2 regions of the Chelativorans sp. M5D2P16 genome follow, and region 1 is predicted to be linked to the other one. Evidence: predicted binding sites of a transcription regulator. Region 1 holds the regulator's gene; the other holds the start of a gene.

The links. Region 1 encodes PhoB, which activates phosphate uptake and scavenging genes when phosphate is short. Its sites were predicted from a motif close to TGTCATNNANCTGTCAT; they were not measured.
Region 2: the regulator PhoB is predicted to act here: its motif matches at 2,583-2,599, upstream of SIN08_RS05735 (Na/Pi symporter).

What each region holds. Positions count from the first base shown of each region.
Region 1 covers NZ_JAXQNM010000038.1:65,397-69,431, forward strand. The annotation lists gene xylF (D-xylose ABC transporter substrate-binding protein) at 1-946, opposite strand, end outside; gene SIN08_RS18070 (ROK family protein) at 1,117-2,343, shown strand; gene phoB (phosphate regulon transcriptional regulator PhoB) at 2,542-3,231, opposite strand; gene phoU (phosphate signaling complex protein PhoU) at 3,250-3,954, opposite strand; gene pstB (phosphate ABC transporter ATP-binding protein PstB) at 3,995-4,035, opposite strand, start outside.
Region 2 covers NZ_JAXQNM010000011.1:20,075-24,109, reverse strand. The annotation lists partial or broken gene SIN08_RS05745 (TonB-dependent receptor) at 1-1,221, shown strand, start outside; gene ppk2 (polyphosphate kinase 2) at 1,536-2,456, opposite strand; gene SIN08_RS05735 (Na/Pi symporter) at 2,641-3,795, shown strand; gene SIN08_RS05730 (hypothetical protein) at 3,805-4,032, shown strand.

The sequences.
Region 1 (4,035 bases):
TGATCGGCACCGGCTTCAGGAAGACGGCGTCCATCTCGATCCCGTTCGGGCCGTCGGACCACTTCACCGCGCCTTCGATCTCTTCCATCGCCGTGCCTTCGGCGAGCTGGTTGGCGATTTCGGCGGCCGCCTTGCCGAGTTCGCGCGCATCCTTCCAGACCGAGACGGTCTGCGTGCCGAGCGCGATGCGGTTGAGTGCGGCATGATCGCCGTCCTGGCCCGAGACCGGCACCGAGCCGGCGAGGCCCTGCGCCTCGAGCGCGGCCACGACACCGCCGGCGGTGCCGTCGTTCGAGGCGACGACCGCGTCCACCTCGTTGTTGTTGGCGGTCAGGATCTGCTCCATGTTGCGCTGCGCGTTGGCCGGCAGCCAGCCATCCGTATAGGCCTCGCCCACATTCTTGATCTTGCCCGAATCGATCGCCTCCTGGAGCACCTCCATCTGGCCTTCGAACAGGAAATCCGCATTCGGATCGGCCGAGGAACCCTTGATGAAGGCGTAGTTGCCTTCCGGCTGCACCTCATAGACGGCACGCGCCTGCATGCGGCCCACTTCCTTGTTGTCGAAGGTGAGATAGAAGGCGTCGGGGTTTTCGATCAGCCGGTCATAGCCGACCACCGGAATACCCTCGTTCATCGCGCTCTCCACCGCGGGCCCGATGGCAGAGGCGTCCTGCGCCAGGATGATGAGCGCATCGGCTCCCTGGGCGATCAGCGATTCCACGTCCGTGAGCTGCTTGGAGGCGGAAGACTGGGCGTCAGCGGAAATGTAGCTGTTGCCGTCGGCCTCGATCTGGGCCTTGATGGCCGCTTCGTCCGTCTTCCAGCGCTCTTCCTGGAAATTCGACCAGGAAACGCCGATCACCTTGCCCTCGGCGAGTGCTGCCGTGGACAGCGAGAACGAAAGCGTAAGACCCGCCAGGATGGCGGTAGCAGCATTTTTCATGATTTCCTCCCAGCGCCGGAATAGCGCGCGACATTCAACGAACGGCAGCCCGAAGATGATTTTTTCGAGCTTCGAAAAAAAGAATGACTCACGTTTTCACCCGTGTCAATATCGCTGGCATGTGGCACGGAGGGGGATAACAGCGCCGATGCCCGAGGGAGGAGCAGCCGATGACGGCGGGAATCCGTCATGACGAGATGCGCAAGCGCAACCGCGCCTTGGTCATCGCCGCCGTGCGGCAGACCGGACAGCCCTCGCGCACGGAGATCACCGGTCTCACCGGCCTCAGCCATTCGACCATTTCCGCCATCGCATCCGATCTCATAGACGAAGGCATCATGTGCGAGGCCGGCCAGGGGGAGAGTGCGCCGGCCCGGCGCGGCCGGCCCCAGGTGGCCATTGCGCTCAACCCGCGGGCCGCCACCGTGGTGTGCCTGCACCTGTCCTTCAACAGTCTCACGGCGGCACTGGTCGACTACTGCGGTAACGTGATCGACCGCAAGGTGCATCGCCTGGCCACCCTGGCCATGGAAAGGCAGGGCCTTCTTGATGCAGCAGTGCGCGCCGTGCGGGAAATCGCCCACGGGCGCGGGGGCTTCCAGCGCATCGCCGTGGCGGTGCAGGGCATTACCGACGCGGCGGGCACGGAAATGCTGTGGTCACCGATCACGCCGCACGACCGTTTGCGCCTGGGACCCGCCCTGGCGGAGGCGTTCGGCGTCCCCGTTACCGTTCAGAACGATTGCAACATGATCGCCGTGGCCTTGCGCTGGCTCTATCCGGAGCGCTATCGCGACAACTTCGTGGCCATTCTCCTGTCGCACGGCATCGGCATGGGACTGATGTTGAACGGACGGCTGTTCACCGGCACCGATTCCTCGGGCGGCGAGTTCGGCCACATGATCCACCGCCCGCAAGGCGCGCTGTGCCGCTGCGGGCGCCGCGGCTGCATCGAGGCCTATGCCGGTAGCTACGCCATCTGGCGCAGGGCACGCGGCCGGGACCTTTGGGAAAAGCCGATCGCCGACATCGACACGGCCGAGATGGGAGCTCTGGCCGGGCAGGCGCGCCAGGAGCAGGGCCCGGCACGCGCGGCGTTTCGGGAAGCGGCGGAAGCCATCGGCTTCGGCATCGGCAACCTGTTCGCCCTGATCGACCCCGCTCCGGTGGCCATCATCGGTCAGGGCACGGCGGCCTTCGATATCCTGGAGCCGAGGATCCGCGCCGCCCTTTCCGAAACGGCCGGCGGCCAGAACACCGGATCCGCGCATTTCGAGACCTGGCCGAACGAAACCCCCTTCATCCAGCACGGCAATGCCATGACCGCGCTGACCAGCCTCGACCGAGAGATGTTCGGTCCGGGCCTGCACGTGAACGGCAGCAGAAGCATCGCCTGAGGCAGCGTTTTCTCGGGACGCAGGTCAGGCCCGCTCCTCGCCGACGAATTTGCAATGCTCCACCATCGTCGACCAGGCGGAGCGGAATGAACCGGTGGTCGCAGTATTCCTCAAGATATCCCGAGGGAGCCGGAACGGCGCGTTGCGAAGATCCTGACCTTGCGAGATCAAAACGCGCGGCAGCAAGGGGTTTTCTCCTCAACTCTCCCTGATTGCGTAGCCGGCCCCGCGTATGGTGCGGATGACGTCGGGCAACCGGCCCTGGTTCACCGCCTTGCGCAAGCGGCCGACATGCACGTCCACCGTCCGCTCGTCGATATAGATCGTCTCGCCCCAGACATTGTCCAGAAGCTGACTGCGCGAGAAGACGCGGCCGGGATGCTGCATCATGAATTCCAGGAGGCGGAATTCTGTGGGCCCGAGCCGGATCTCGCTCTTGCGTCGATAGACGCGGTGGGATTCGCGGTCGAGCACGATGTCGCCGACCTTGAGCACAGTCGACAGCACCTCGGGCTTCGCCCGCCGCAGGAGCGCGCGGACCCGGGCGACGAACTCCGGCGTCGAGAACGGCTTGACCAGATAGTCGTCGGCGCCGGTGGAAAGCCCGCGCACACGGTCGCTCTCCTCGCCGCGCGCCGTAAGCATAATGATGGGCAGACGCTCGGTCTCCGAGCGCATCCTGAGACGCCGGCAAAGCTCGATGCCGGAGATCGCCGGCACCATCCAGTCGAGCACGAGCAGGTCCGGCACGTTCTCCTGCAGGCGCACCTCCGCCTCGTCGCCACGGTTGACCACCTCGACCTCGTAACCTTCGGCCTCGAGATTGTAGCGCAGCAGCACGCACAGCGGCTCGTCATCCTCGACAAGCATTACTTTCGGAGCGATCATCCCGGACCCTCCCGCTACTCATCGATCAACCGTCATCTGCGTCTCGTCCAGCTTGGGGCGCTGAACGGGCAGTTGTTCGCCGGTCAGGATATAATAGGCGTTCTCGGCGATGTTGGTTACGTGGTCACCCACGCGCTCCAAGTTCTTGGCGCAAAACAGGAGATGCGTGCATGCGGTGATGTTGCGCGGATCTTCCATCATATAGGTGAGCAGTTCGCGAAACACCGAGGTGTAGCGGGTGTCGATCTTCTCGTCCTCGTCGCGCAGCGCCGTGAGTGCAGCGGCGTCGCGCTCAGCGTAGCGCTCGACAACGGCCTTGACCTGGCTGAGAACCATGCCGGCCATGGTGTCGATCGAATGAGAAAGCTTGCGCGGGGCCGCTCCCTGCCCGACGGCGCCCACGCGCTTGGCGATGTTCTTGGCAAGGTCGCCGATCCGTTCCAGGTCGGCGGCCATGCGGATCCCGCCCACCACGGCGCGCAGGTCCTGCGCCATGGGCTGGCGCTTAGCGATCAGCGTGATCGCCCGCTCGTCGAGTTCGAGCTGCTTGGCATCCATAATTGCATCGTCGGAGACGACGCGCTGTGCCAGCCCGGTATCCGAGGTAAGCAGCGCCCGGGTGGCGGACTGCGTCATGGCGCCGGCAAGATCGCCCATATCGCGCAGCAGTCGATCGATATGCTCGAGATCCTCATCGAAGGAGGCGACGATATGCTCGGCCATGGATCTGTTCCCTTCTGAAATGCGTGGCGCGGCGGTCGGCTTAGCCGAACCGGCCGGTGATGTAATCCTGGGTGCGCTTGT
Region 2 (4,035 bases), on a different contig from region 1:
TCGCGCGACATCGACCGCAACGACCGGGTGGGCGTCGGCGCGGAATGGCGGCTGACGGAGAAGGTGGGGGTGACCGGCGAGGTCTCCTACGGCACGCACGGCATCGGCGGGCTGGCCGGCATCACCTATGACCCGACCGCCGACGACCACTACTATGTCGGCTACCGGCTCGACCCCGACCGCGCCTTCCAGCTCGACAACAGCCGCGACCTCTACGGCACCGACAAGGGCACCATCGTCGCCGGCATGCGCCGGCGCATGGGCGAGGCGGTGTCGGCCTATTCGGAAAGCAATTACGACCTCTACGGCAACCGCAAGTCGCTCACCCAGACCTATGGCGTCGTCTATACGCCCGACGCCCAGTGGACCGTCGACGCCGGGCTGGAGATCGGCCGGGTGCGCGACGACACGGTCTATGAGGGCAAAGCGCGCGAGGACTTCGACCGCTACGCGCCCTCGCTCAGCCTCGCCTACAAGGACGAGGAGGCGGGCATCAATGCGCGGGTGCGCGGCGAGGTCAGGATCGAGCGCTCCGACGACGGCACGCGCGACCAGAACTCCTATCTGTTCGCCGCCGGCCTCGGCTGGAAGACCAGCCCCGACTGGCGGCTGCTCGCCCATGTCGACGCGGTGGTCTCCGACACCAAGTCCAGCGAGGTCTTCTTCGCCGACACCGACTATGTCGAGGCCTCGCTCGGCTACGCCTACCGGCCGGTCGACAACGACCGCTTGAACGCGCTGTTCAAATACACCTGGCTCTACGACCTGCCGGGCAACAGGCAAGTGATCAGCGGTGCGACCGGCGATTCCCATGCGCCGGCCCAGCGCAGCCACATCCTGTCGGCCGACGTCAGCTACGACCTCGTGCCCTGGCTCACCATCGGCGGCAAATACGGCTTCCGCATCAGCGAGGTCAAATACCGCACCGGGCACGGTTCGCACACCGCCTTCGAGGAGGAATGGCAGAAATCCTCCGCCCATCTCGGCATCCTGCGCGCCGACCTGCATCTCATCAAGAAATGGGACCTGCTCGTCGAGGGCCGCCTCATGCACATCCCCGACGTCGACACCGAGTATGGCGCCCTCGCCGCCCTCTACCGCCATGTCGGCAACAACTTCAAGGTCGGCGTCGGCTACAACTTCGGACGCTTCTCCGACGACCTCAGAGACCTCACCCTCGACGACCAGGGCGTCTTCCTCAACGTCGTCGGAAAATTCTGACCGCGCTCTGCTCACGACCAGCGGAGGGGCATCTGAGAAGGCGGGAGTCCTCGCAGCTTATCCGGATCGGCATCGAGGCCGGTGGTTCGGGGTGTCGGCCTCTCGCCGACGCAAGGCTGTTCCGCAGCACAGAAATCGTGCTGCAATCTCTCGGGCTGTAACGGCGAAGAGAACCGCGCTGGACGCCACACTGCTCCCCTTCGCCGCCAGAGTCGGGCCGCCTTCAAGCTAGGATTCCGGCACCGCAAACAGGACGAACCCCGAGTTGTTGTCGGATGCGATCGCGATGTTCCGCGATCCACCCTAACGGCCAGTCAGTATTTTTGCGGCACGTAGAGCTCTCGCGGCAGGACGGCGCGTTCATATTCCGGATTGAACACGCGGTCGGGCAGCTCGATCTCCTCGTGCGGCACAGGCTCATAAGGGACCTGTTGCAGAAGGTGATCGATGCAGTTGAGGCGGGCCCGCTTCTTGTCATTGCCCTCGACGATGTACCACGGCGCCTCGGGGATGTTGGTGCGCGCGAACATCTCCTCCTTGGCCTTGGTGTAGTCCTCCCAACGCACCCGCGATTGCAGATCCATGGGAGAGAGCTTCCACTGCTTCATCGGGTCATGGATGCGCAACAGAAAGCGCAACTGCTGTTCCTCGTCGGTGATGGAGAACCAGTATTTGACGAGCCTGACGCCGGAGCGCACCAGCATGCGCTCGAACTCGGGTACGTCACGGAAGAACTCCTCCACCTGCTCCGATGTGGCGAAGCCCATCACCCGCTCGACGCCGGCACGATTGTACCAGGAGCGGTCGAACAGCACGATCTCGCCGCCCGCCGGCAGATGCGGCACATAGCGCTGGAAGTACCATTGCGTCTTTTCGCGATCGCTGGGCGCCGGCAGAGCGACGACGCGGCAGATCCGCGGGTTGAGGCGCTGTGTGATGCGTTTGATGACGCCGCCCTTGCCGGCCGCATCGCGGCCCTCGAAGATGACCACGATCTTCTCCTTGGTGTGCGCCACCCAATCCTGCAGCTTGATCAGTTCCGACTGCAGCCGGATCAGTTCGTGGAAATAGGTGCGGCGGTCGATCGTGTCCGGATGCGCCTTCTTGTAGATCTTCGCCAGTTCGAGCGAGAGGGCCGGCTCCGAAAGCTCAAGCTCGTAATCCTCATCAAGAGTGTCGTCCAACTCGGCTTTCAGCCAATCTTCCGCGCTCGTCCTTGCGTCGCTCTTCTCCATCTCTGGCCTCCGCATACGATGTCCACTGCCCTTTGCAGTTTGCCAACAACACCTACAGCCCGGGCATAACGATTTTATTGCAGAAGCAAGAGGCGCGGATCCGCCTGACAGAGCCGTAAACGCGGCGGTCACACGGCTGTTATCCACCGGTGGTAGCCGGTTTCCATTCAAAGGGGAGAGGCGGATGTCGCACACTGAAACACTCGATCAGGCATCGGCACGCGGTAGCAGCCGTTTACCGCAGTGGCTGGCGGTCATCGCTCTTGTCTACGTGCTTATCAGCGCGGTCAGCCTGATCGGCACGGGTTTCAAGGTGGCCACGGGCGGGCAGGCGCAGCAGCTTTTCAGCTTTGCCTCCAACCCCTATGTCGGGCTGGTGATCGGCATCGTCGCCACGGCACTGATCCAGTCCTCCTCGACCGTCTCGTCCCTGATCGTCGGTATGGTCGCCGGCGGCTTGCCGGTGGCGATCGCGATACCGATGATCATGGGCTCGAATGTCGGCACGACCCTGACCAATACGCTGGTCAGCCTCGGACATGTGCGCGACAAGGAGGAGTTCCGGCGCGCCTTCGCGGCGGCGACGGTTCACGACTTCTTCAACCTGCTCGCAATCGTCATCTTTCTGCCGCTGGAGATCATGTTCGGGCTTCTGCAACGGATCTCGGAGACGGTCGCGGGGCTGTTGGTGGGCGACGCCAACTATTCCATGTCCGGGCTGAACTTCATGAAGGTCCTGACCAAGCCCCTCGTCGGCACGCTCGAAGGCGTCTCCAACCTGCTGCCGGGCATTTTCGCGGGGTTGGCGATGGTGGTGATCGGTCTTGCCCTCATCTTCCTGGCCATCACCCAGATCGGCAAGCTTCTCAAGGTGCTGATGGTCGGCAGGGCAAAGGCGGTCATGCACAGCGCGATCGGCAAAGGGCCGGTTACCGGTATCTTCTCCGGGACCCTGGTTACGATATTCGTGCAGTCCTCGTCGACGACGACCAGCCTCATGGTGCCCCTGGCCGGGGCGGGCACCTTCTCCCTTCGACAGATCTACCCGTTCATGCTGGGAGCGAATATCGGGACCACCGTGACGGCACTTCTGGCGGCGACCGCCGTCACGGGCGCCGTGGCGGTACACGCCCTGGAGATCGCCATCGTCCACGTGCTCTTCAACGTGTTCGCTGTAGCGCTGATTTTCGGCCTGCCGTTCCTGCGGAACCTGCCGATATTCGGCGCCGAATGGCTTGCCGGACTCGCATCCGAGCGCAAAATCTATGCTGCGGTGTGGGTTCTGGGTGTCTTCATCGTGGTGCCGCTGCTGCTTATCGCCATCACTGTCTTGTTCTGAGGTGTTGCCATGAACGATCTTAGCCGCCTGTCGAAGGAAGACCTCAAAGGGATTCTGGACGAAACGGAAGAGCATATCGGCGAGATTCGCGCCGAGTTGGAGCGCCGCGAGCAGCGCGATCAGCATGAAGCCATCGATTCGCTGGAACTGTATCTCGAGCAGGGGCAGATCAACTGGACGGAAGTGAAGGCCTTCTTCCAACAGGTCCTGACAGAGTTGCGGGGCAAATCGAAATGATTT